3 regions of the Microbispora sp. CA-135349 genome follow, and region 1 is predicted to be linked to each of the others. Evidence: riboswitches for the same ligand, from Rfam matches in the RefSeq annotation. Region 1 holds a riboswitch; each other region holds the start of a gene.
The links. A riboswitch is a leader RNA that binds a small molecule or an ion and turns the genes downstream of it on or off. The one in region 1 is predicted to bind cyclic di-AMP.
Positions count from the first base shown of each region.

Region 2: another riboswitch for cyclic di-AMP. It lies ahead of ACQPZZ_RS14135 (C40 family peptidase); the one in region 1 lies ahead of ACQPZZ_RS03815 (C40 family peptidase).
Region 3: another riboswitch for cyclic di-AMP. It lies ahead of ACQPZZ_RS38430 (NlpC/P60 family protein); the one in region 1 lies ahead of ACQPZZ_RS03815 (C40 family peptidase).

Region 1 covers NZ_CP192001.1:776,367-779,629, reverse strand. Annotated here, with positions in the region: gene ACQPZZ_RS03820 (hypothetical protein) at 1-717, shown strand, start outside; cyclic di-AMP (ydaO/yuaA leader) riboswitch at 1,039-1,196, shown strand; gene ACQPZZ_RS03815 (C40 family peptidase) at 1,327-1,821, shown strand; gene ACQPZZ_RS03810 (TOPRIM nucleotidyl transferase/hydrolase domain-containing protein) at 1,892-2,461, opposite strand; gene ACQPZZ_RS03805 (PEP/pyruvate-binding domain-containing protein) at 2,553-3,263, opposite strand, start outside.
Region 2 covers NZ_CP192001.1:3,002,671-3,005,933, reverse strand. Annotated here, with positions in the region: gene ACQPZZ_RS14145 (glycosyltransferase family 4 protein) at 1-219, opposite strand, end outside; gene ACQPZZ_RS14140 (hypothetical protein) at 328-1,221, opposite strand; gene ACQPZZ_RS14135 (C40 family peptidase) at 1,469-2,053, opposite strand; cyclic di-AMP (ydaO/yuaA leader) riboswitch at 2,128-2,281, opposite strand; gene ACQPZZ_RS14130 (C40 family peptidase) at 2,587-3,263, opposite strand, start outside.
Region 3 covers NZ_CP192001.1:8,340,279-8,343,541, forward strand. Annotated here, with positions in the region: gene ACQPZZ_RS38420 (RDD family protein) at 1-231, opposite strand, end outside; gene ACQPZZ_RS38425 (amino-acid N-acetyltransferase) at 370-921, opposite strand; cyclic di-AMP (ydaO/yuaA leader) riboswitch at 1,311-1,464, shown strand; gene ACQPZZ_RS38430 (NlpC/P60 family protein) at 1,617-2,576, shown strand; gene ACQPZZ_RS38435 (LuxR C-terminal-related transcriptional regulator) at 2,658-2,906, opposite strand; gene ACQPZZ_RS38440 (winged helix-turn-helix transcriptional regulator) at 2,980-3,263, opposite strand, start outside.

The DNA.
Region 1 (3,263 bases):
GCGTGGACCACCCTCTCGCTCGGCGGCTTCTCGGCGACGGACGCCGACGCGGCGGGCGCGAAGGACGTCTGGGCGGTCGCCGAGTCCTCGGCCTCGGCCAGGCACTGGAACGGGTCCTCCTGGAAGAGCGTCCGGCTGCCGGCCCGCGCCGCCGCCGTCGACGCCTTCACCGCCGGTGACGTCTGGGCGGCGGGAACCACGGGCGACCGTCCCGCGATCATGCGGTGGAACGGAAGGTCCTGGGCACTGGCGCCCACGCCCGCGATCAAGCTGCCCGCTCCCGACGCGGCTGCGGTCCTCAACGACATCGCCGTCGTGAGCCCGGCGAACGTATGGGCCGTCGGCGGCGTCACCTGGGAGGGCGCCGACGACGAGGGCGACGACGTGACCTACGGCCGCACCCTGGTCATGCACTGGAACGGCAGGTCATGGGACACCTCGATCGGCGCCGCCAACGCGCAGCCGTACACGGAGGTGGAGCCCGACGGTCAGGGCGGCGTGTGGGTCGTGCAGGGCAGCTGGAACCCCAGCTTGTGGCACGTCACGGGTTCCGGGTGGCGCGGCGCCCCGCTCCCCCATAAGGCCGGCACCGACGCCGTCCTGTTCTCGATCGCGCGCAGGCCCGGGACGGCGACGGTGTGGGGCGCGGGATTCACCGTGCCGCAGGGCGACCCCGACGACCCCTCGGCCAACGGCGCGTTCTGGCGCACGCGCTGACCGGCTCGTCCGCGGGCATGGCCGGCTCTCAGCACGGGCACGGCCGGCTCTCGGCCCGGCGCATGCCCGAACGCCGTGGAGGTCACCCTCTCACGGTGTGATGAGCGTCACAAAAAACACCCTCACCTGTGCACTGACCTGCGATTTTTCCTTTTGATCCTTTAACGCCTTTTTGCCCCCTTTGCAGCGATATGGGGCTACTTGGTAGTTTCCTTGCCCTACGGCGGCGCCCCCGTGGCGCCGCCGCGGCGAACCCGGCCCGGCCGTGTTCGGAAGAGACCATCCACAGTCACCGCCGCCATGTCCTCTCCGCCCCCCTGGGCGCCGGTGATGCCGAATCCGAGCAGCAAGGAGGCCCGGAGCCGGGGAACCAGTCGACCTTCGCCGAAGGTCTGGGGTGAATCGGCGCGCATGCGCCGTAGGGCGACTTCCCTGCCCGAATCCGTCAGCTAACCCGGTAGGCGCAAGCGGAAGACCGTAGGGAGAGATCCCCTGTCCACCAACCCCACCACTCTGCTCCGCATTGCCATCGTCACAGTCGGTAGCGCCGCGCTCACCGCCTCCGTAGCGGGCTTCGGCGCACCGCCCGCGGCCGCCGCTTCGGAGACGATGGCGGCTCCGCCCCCGGCCCCCGGGGTCATCGCACCCGAGCCCGCCGTCACGGGGGTCACCCCGAACACCAGCGCGGCTCCCGCGGCGGAGGACGCCGCGGACAAGAAGCTCACCAAGGCCGCCCTCCAGCAGAAGAAGGCCGAGCGGGCCATCAAGGTGGTGAGAAAGCACCTCGGTGACCCCTATGTGTGGGGCGCCACAGGCCCGCACGCGTTCGACTGCTCCGGGCTCGTCCAGTTCGCCTGGCGCAAGGCCGGCGTCAAACTCCCGCGTACGACGTGGTCGATGCTCAACGCCGCCAAGAGGAAGGTCTCCCTGGCGCATATCAAGCCCGGCGACCTCATCTTCACCAGCGGCGGCGGCCACGTGGGCATGTACGTGGGACACAAGAAGGTGATCAGCGCGCCGCACAGCGGCGCGGTGGTCAGCGTCGACAGGCTCAACGGCTACTGGAGGAACGGCTTCCTGACCGCCGTACGCCCCGGCGTCTGACCCGGGACGTCGTAGTGGCGTCCGGCGGAGCTGCCCTGCCGGGGCACCGTCAGGGCAGCTCCGCCTCTGCTCACCCCTGCCGCAGGTGGGCCAGCAGTCCGTCCAACGGCCGTGGCACGCGGTCGGGCTCCAGTGCCGCGACGAGTCGGCCCGAGTAGCGGATCTTGCGTCCGCCGCCTGATCCCATGAACCGGCGCAGCTGGTCGTGAGTGCTCCGCCCGCGCCATCCGGGTTGCTTCTGGAGTGTGCGGAATGAGCGGAGCTCGCCCTCGGCATCGAGGACGCGTTCCACCGTGGCGGTGCCGAGGGCGCGGATCAGCTCGTCTTCCAGGTCGGCCACGCACACGAAGAACCCGAGCGTCTCCAGATCGCTCCTGTCGAGGTCTGATCCCAGGCCGGCGCGCTCGAGGCCCCTCCGGAAGGCGCCCTCTTCACCGGCGTCGTACAGACCGGCCAGCCGGAGGTCGCGACCGGCGGGGCCGAACCTGCCGGCATATGTCCCGATGTTCGTGGCACCGCCCATCGCCACGACGGAGATGCCTTCGGCCGCGAGGTCCCGGCCGCGGCGCTCGGCCAACGTCTCGACGGCCGACTTGTCACTGATTCCCTCGACCAGGACCACAGCGCGCGTACGGTTCACGCGCTCAGCCTCGCACTCCATCTGGTGAAGTCCGTACCGGTTTTTCCTCCTCATCGGAACCCACGTTCAGCGGGAGCGGCAGCGTGGCCGGCTACGTCGAGCCCGCGTTCGCCTCAGTGCCCGCGATGATTCCGGGCTCCGCCGTGGCGGTGCCGGTGGTGCCGTCGATGGTGACGACGGTGCCGTCGCGAAGCCTGCTCGTCGCGTTCGGGATGCCGAGGACGGCGGGGATGGCGCGTTCCCGAGCGACGATCGCGGCGTGGGAGAGCACGCCTCCGGTTTCGGTGACGACGCCGGCGGCGATGCGCAGGAGCGGCGTCCACGCGGGGTCGGTGAGGGGGCAGACGAGGATGTCGCCCGGGCGCACGCGCGCGAAGTCACCGCGCCCACGGACGATTCTCACGGTGCCGGTCACGGTGCCGCGGCTGCCCGGCGTCCCGGTGAGTGTGACGGCCGGCATGTCCGAGGCGCCGGCGGGCGATGCCGGTGGTGGCGGTGCGGCGGTGACCGGCCGTGCCTGCAGAACCCAGATGCGGCCGTCGGCGATCGCCCACTCGATGTCCTGCGGTCCACCGAGCACGGCGGCGATCCGTCCGCCCAGCTCGGCCAGCCGCGTGGCGGTCACGTCGCCGAGCACCGGCCGGTTCCGGGAGCCGGTGGGCACGTCACGGAGGACGAGCCGCGTGCCGCGCCGGTCAAGGCGCCGCTGTTTGTCCGCCACGGTGCGGGTGACCGACCCGTCTGCCGTGACCCGGTAGGAGTCGGGGGTGACCCTGCCCTCGACGACGCTGGGGCCGAGGCC
Region 2 (3,263 bases), 2.2 Mb from region 1:
CCTGCTCGCCACCGAGCGCGTCGGCAGCATCAGCGAGGAGGGATGACGGACCACCTCGTACGGCTGGCGGGCGTCGAACTCCTCGCAGCCCTTCCAGCACGGGGCGTACACGACCACGGAGCCGGGCGGCCTGCGCGAGGCGAGGCCGTGCACGAACGCCTGGATGCCGCCCGGTCTGGGCGGGAAGTCGTTCGTGATGATCAGCGTCCGCTTCGTCATCCTCACCCCCGCTGCCGGCGTGGCCGGGCGGTCCGCCCGCGCGCCGCCCGAGAACGCATTGTCGCAGCCGCGGCCTCGCCGTCGCCCTGTGAAAACGCCCTGTGGTGATCAGGACGGGGCGAGCTGCTCGCGCGTGTAGGACCGCCATTCGCGGGTCAGGCCTTCGGCGGTCAGCCCGAGCACTTCGCGCAGGGCCGCGCCGATCTCCTCGCGCGACGCGGCGCGGTAGAGCGCGACCAGGCTCCGCTCGCCGAACCGGACGGCGATGTAGCGGCAGGCCAGCCACGCCTCCTCATACGCCTGGGCGGGCCTGGCGGCGAAGTCGGCGGACCCCGGCAGATTGTGCAGCGCCGCCTTCCCCGCGGCCACGTCGGCGGCCAGCTCGGCGGCGATCGTCCGGACCGGCAGGCCGCTGTCCAGATAGCCGACATAGTCGGCGAAGCCCTCCATGAGCCACATCGGCACGGCGCGGGGGCCGGCGGTCGCGACGTGCGTCAGCTCGTGGGTCACGACCACCAGACGGCCGGTCGCGGTCAGGCGGGCGAACGCGGCCGGCTGCACGATCACCCGGCCGGCCGTGGCGACGGCCGCCAGATCGTCCACCTTCGCCGGCGCGGCCAGCACGGCCGCCTGCTCCTCGGTGCGCGGCACGAGGACAACCGCGCCCTCGTGCCCCCGGCCGTGGTTCCCCCAGACCCTCGACACCGTACGGTCCGCCTCGCCGGCCACCGCGGCGATCCCGGCGATCAGCGACCCGGGCGATCCGACGACGACGACGCGCTCGCCGCGGACGACGGAGGCGCCGGTCCACATGTCCGGATGCTCCCGCACGGCGGCGCGGGCACGCGTCAGCAGGGGACGCAGCGGGTCGGGCGGGGCCGCGGCGGCAGGCCCGGCCAGCAGCACGGCCAGCGCGACGGCGACGGCCGCCGTGCGGCGGAGACGGAACCTGTGGGGCGGGTCTGCGGGGTGGCGCCGATCGGCCCGCGCAGGCGCCGCCACGCTCCCGGGCACCGCGGAGGCCTCGCCGGGCGCCGCCCGCGGAGCCGTCCGCTCTGGCGAGGGGACTGCCGGGTCCATCCGGCAGGGGGACATCTCAGCCGGACAAGGCAGGAGACCGTCCCCTTCAGGGGATGGAGGAGTCACGCCGTGCATGCTAACCAGCACATGTCACGGCCCCGCCCACCTCGGCGAGGTGGGCGGGGCCGTAGGGACGGCGCCGGTCGAGGGGGCTGGTGACCGGTGCCCGTCAGACGCCCGGACGGACGGCACCGACGAAGGTGCTCCTCCGGTAGGCGTCCAGCTTGTCGATCCGGACCCGCGTGCCGGTGTGCGGAGCGTGGATCATCTTGCCGTGCCCGACGTACATGCCGACGTGGCCGCCGCCGCTCGTGAAGATCAGGTCACCGGGCTCGAAGTGACCCCAGGACACCTTCTTCCTGACCGCGCTGCGGATGGACCACGTCGTGCGCGGCAGCCGTACGCCCGCCTGGCGCCAGGCGTACTGGACCAGGCCCGAGCAGTCGAACGCGCCCGGTCCCGTGGCGCCGTAGCGGTAGGGGTCGCCGATCTGCTTCTTGGCGGCCTTGACCGCGCGCTCGGCCTTGACCTGCTGGAGCACGCCCCTGCCGATCTTCCGCTTGGCGGCGCGTTGCCTGGTCTGCTGCTTCTTCACGGCGGCCTTGCGAGCGGTGGTGCCGGTGCTCGCCTTCGTGTCCGTCTTCGTGGTCGTCTTCGCGGCGGTCTTCGCCGCTGTGTCCGTCTTGACGACCGTGACCGTCACCGTGTCGGCCGCCGCCGGCTGCGCACCGGCGACCCCTACGGATGCCGTCAAAGCGGCACCCCCAAGGGCAATTCGGGCAAGACGGGACAGACTAGCGGGGGTGGTAGACAGGATCTCTCCTCGGGTCTTCCGCTCACGCCTACCGGGTTAGCTGACGGGTTCGGGCGGGGAAGTCGCCCTACGGCGCGCGACGCGCCGATTCACCCCGGACCTTCGGTGAAGGTCGATGGTTCCCCGGCTCCGTGCCTCCTGACTGCACGGACTCGGCATGCCACCGGCGCCGGGGGGATCCCGCGAAGGGGAGAGTGGTGAAGGGCGCCGATGACGGTGGATGACTGCGCGACCGGCCGGCCGGACCGGGCTCGCGACGGCGAGGCGTGCTCGCCGCGGCCCAGAAGCTACCGAGGACCCGCCGCGTTCGGCAAAGCCCTCCCGCCGCGTAAAGATCAGATAACGAAGGTCACCAAGAAGAAACGGCAGCGTACCCGCAGGGCGAAAGGGCTAAATGTGACTCTGCTCACAATCCTGGCAACGAGCGGCGAATCCGGTCACAGCAGCCACAAAAAGCACAGAAGTCGCGGACGTCAGGGGCGGACGGCGCCGATCGCGTGATACTCGGCAAGTGTGACAATCTTCACAACATCGCCGGTCTGCGGGGCGTGGACGACCTTGCCGTCACCGGCGTAGATGCCGACATGCCCGTACCCGGCGTGCCAGAGCAGGTCTCCCGGCTGGAGCTCGTCCAGCGAGACCCGGCGGCTCGCCCCCCAGGCCCACTGCTCGTAGCTGGTCCGGGGCAGGGTCACCCCGGCCGCCGCCCAGGCGCCCTGCACGAGCCCTGAGCAGTCCCATCCGTCCGGTCCGGTGCCCCCGTAGCGGTACGGCTTGCCGACCTGCTTGTAGGCGAACTGGAGAGCCGCGAGCGCGTTGCCGGACGCGGGCCCGGTGTAGACGACGCCGGGGCTGTTGGGGTTGCCGGGGTTGAACGTCCCGAGTGAGCGCAGGAGCTTCATCTGCTCCCTGACGAGCTTGTCGACCTTCTCCTTCTCGCCGGCGAGCTCGCCCCTGACGTCGGTGGCCTCCTTGTAGAGCGCCTTGCTCCGGTCGCGGCGGTCCTTGAGGTCCTTGATGGCGCTCTCGTACTCCTTGAGCCGCCCGGCACGCTCGGCGGAGATGTGGTTGAGCGTCGCGAGGCCGCTGAGCATCGCGTCGGGGTCGCCGCCGGAGAAGACGCCGCCCAACGACCCCATGTCGCCGACCT
Region 3 (3,263 bases), 1.1 Mb from region 1:
CTGGGGGTACTGCTGCTGCCCGTAGCCCTGCTGCTGGCCGTAACCGCCCTGGGCGGGGTCATAGCCGGGCTGCTGCTGCGGGCCCGTCTGCCCGGGCTGGCGATAGCTGACGACCGTGACGTCGGGGTCGTAGTCCTGGGCGGGTCTGTCCGTGCCGTACCCGGGGCTCGATGACGGCGGTGGCGTTCCGTCCGACTCGTCCTGGGGGTACGGCGGCTGTCCGGTGCTCACCGTGTCACCTCGTTTCGAAGACGCATGCGCCGCACGTCTGTAGCACACGCTGATATTGCTAAAAGTAGCGACAGGTGTATCAACAGTCACCTTTGCAGGGGCCGACAATCGGCGTCAAAGATCACAAACCGGCGTTCATCAATGGCGATCGAGGTGCAGCAGCATTCGGGTGTTCCCCAGCGTGTTCGGCTTGACGTGCTCCAAGTCGAGGAACTCGGCGACGCCCTCGTCGTACGACGCGAGCAGTTCCGCGTACACCTCGGGGGAGACCGGGGTGCCCTGAATGGGCCTGAAACCGTGCCGGGCGAAGAACTCGACCGCGAAGGTGAGGCAGAAGACCCTCCGCACACCGAGGTCCCTGGCGGTCTCGATGAGCGCCGCGACGATTTGATGGCCGATTCCCCCGCGGCGCGCCGCGGGATCCACCGCCACGGTCCTGATCTCGGCCAGGTCCTCCCACAGCACGTGCAGCGCGCCGCAGCCGACGACCTGACCGCCGATCTCGGCCACCCAGAACTCCTGGACGTCCTCGTACAGCGTCACCGTGCTCTTCTTGAGCAGACGGGGACCGACTCCCGAGTACGCGTCGACAAGGCGCCGGATGGCCCGGACGTCGGGCGTCCTGGCCCGGCGCACCGTCACGGCGGTGGCGCCCTCTCCGGTGGGCGTCTGCGCGGCGACCTGCTCCATGAGCGGCCAGCCTAGCCGGACCACGGGCGATCCTCACCGTCGGCGTCCAGCGGCATCACGGATAACGGTCATACCCAAATGCCACACTCGACATGGGGCCTGACTGTACGTAGCCGCCAGGATACGGACGGACGACCCGCCCGCTCGGCGGCAGCAGTTCCGGTTCGTCCCATTTTTCCCGCGAGCCCCAGCAGCCAATACAAAGACTCAGATGCGCTCAAACCCAGGTGAACACGGACGTACCAGTGCCGAACTCGTGACCCGGTTGTGATCAATCGGTTGTCAAACGTAGACGGGTTTCGGAGTTCTGGTTGAGCAAGAACTCGCCGTGCACTATCGTCCTGCGACGATGCCGGTCATCGTGCACGCTCACGGCGGCCGGGCGCCGAGTCTTCGAAGCACCGCGTGCGGAGGGGAGCCGGGGACCCAACTGCAGGATCAGGATCGGTTCGATCTCAGATCGTCAAGGGGTGAATCCGTCAAGGTAGGGCTACTCCGGCCCGAACCCGTCAGCTAACCCGGTAGGCGCTCAGTAGCGCCCCGCCGAGCGGTCCCGTCCCGATGACGCGGGCCCGCCCCGGGGCGCATGTGGGAGAGGAGCTCGGTTGCGCATGCGTGGAGGACGGTCGGCGGGCAGGCACGCCCGCGGCCGACAGTCCGGATCCGGCACGGCCGGTCCGGGTGCAATCCGCCGGTTGGCGTTCGTCGGCGTCGCGCTCACCGCGATCACGTTCGGCGCCCCGGTGGTCCGCGCCACCGCCGACCCGAAGCCGAGCCTCAAGGAGCTCACGGAGCAGGTCGAGAGCCTCTACACCGAGATCGAGAGCCTCACCGAGCAGTACAACGGCGAGCGCGTGCGCCTGAAGGCGGCCGAGCGGTCCGCCGAGCTCGCCAAGAAGAACCTCGCCAAGAGCGAGGCCGAGCTGGAGGTCCGCCGGCAGAAGGCGAGCGCTCTCGCACAGCACTCCTACATGACCAACGGGCTCGGCGGCGCCCTCGCGCTCATCGGCGGCGACGGCGACCCCAGGGACTACCTGGACCAGGCCACCACGACGTACGCCCTGGAGCTGCAGGGAAGCCAGGAGGTCGCGGAGGTCACCAAGGCCATGGACGCCGCCGCGCGGGCCAGGCAGAGCGCCTCCGCCCGGCAGGCCGAGGTCAAGAAACTGCTCACCGGCCTCGACTCCCGGCGTGACAAGATCACTAAGTTGATCAAGAAGACCGAGAGCAGCCTCTACCGGCAGGTCTCCCGGACGGTCGGCAGCGAGACGCGCAGCAGGATGTCGTTCCCCATCGTGGGCGACGGCAAGGCGGCCCAGGCGGCGCGCTGGGCGCTCAGGCAGCAGCTCAAGCCGTACGTGTGGGGCGCCGAGGGGCCCGGCTCCTTCGACTGCTCGGGTCTGGTCATGGCGGCCTACCAGGCCGTCGGCGTCAGCCTGCCGCACTACACCGGCGACCAGTGGACGGCGGGCACGCACATCTCCCGTGACCAGCTTCGCCCCGGCGACCTGGTGTTCTTCTACTCCGACCTGCACCACGTGGGCATCTACATCGGCGGCGGCTACATGATCCACGCGCCGCGCACGGGAGACGTCATCCACATCGCGAGGATCGCCGGGCGGCCGTTCGCGGGAGCGGTGCGGGTCGCCGACTGAGTCGTCCCGAACCGAGGGCGTGGGGTGGAACCGGGTCGCCGACGGAGTCGTCCCGAAGCGAGGGCGTGGGGCGGAACGCGGTCAGATGAGACGGCGGCGTGCCGCCCAGGCGACGGCCTCGATCGCGGTCGCGACGCCGATCCGGTCGCAGATGCCCCGCAGCCGGCGCCGCACGGTGCGGCCGCTGACATCGAGACTGCGGCCCACGCGATCGGCTGTCACACCCTTGGCCAGCTCCGCGAGGAGAAGCAGGTCCTCTTCGGTGAGACCGGCACGGTCAAGGTCCGAGGCGGGATTGCCACCTCGGTAGACGACCTCGGGAACACCCATCGTCCGCCCTCCCCCACGACGATGATTCGTCGGCCCACCCTTCAGGGACGGTAAACGCCTGCCACGAAGGTCGTCAAGGTGCGGAGTCGGCCCGCCGGTCGTACGTCTCCCGGGCCGCCTCGACATCCTCCATGTGGACCTCGGCCCAGTTCTTGATCGCTTTCAGCAGCGGCATGAGACTTTCACCCAGGGGCGTGAGCCGGTAGTCGACCCGGACCGGCACCGCGGGAGTGACCGTGCGGGAGACGAGGCCGTCGCGTTCCATCGTCCGCAGCGTCTGCGTGAGCATCTTCTGGCTGACGCCCGCGATCGTCCTCGCCAGTTCGCTGAAGCGCCGCGGGCCGTCGGCGAGCGCGG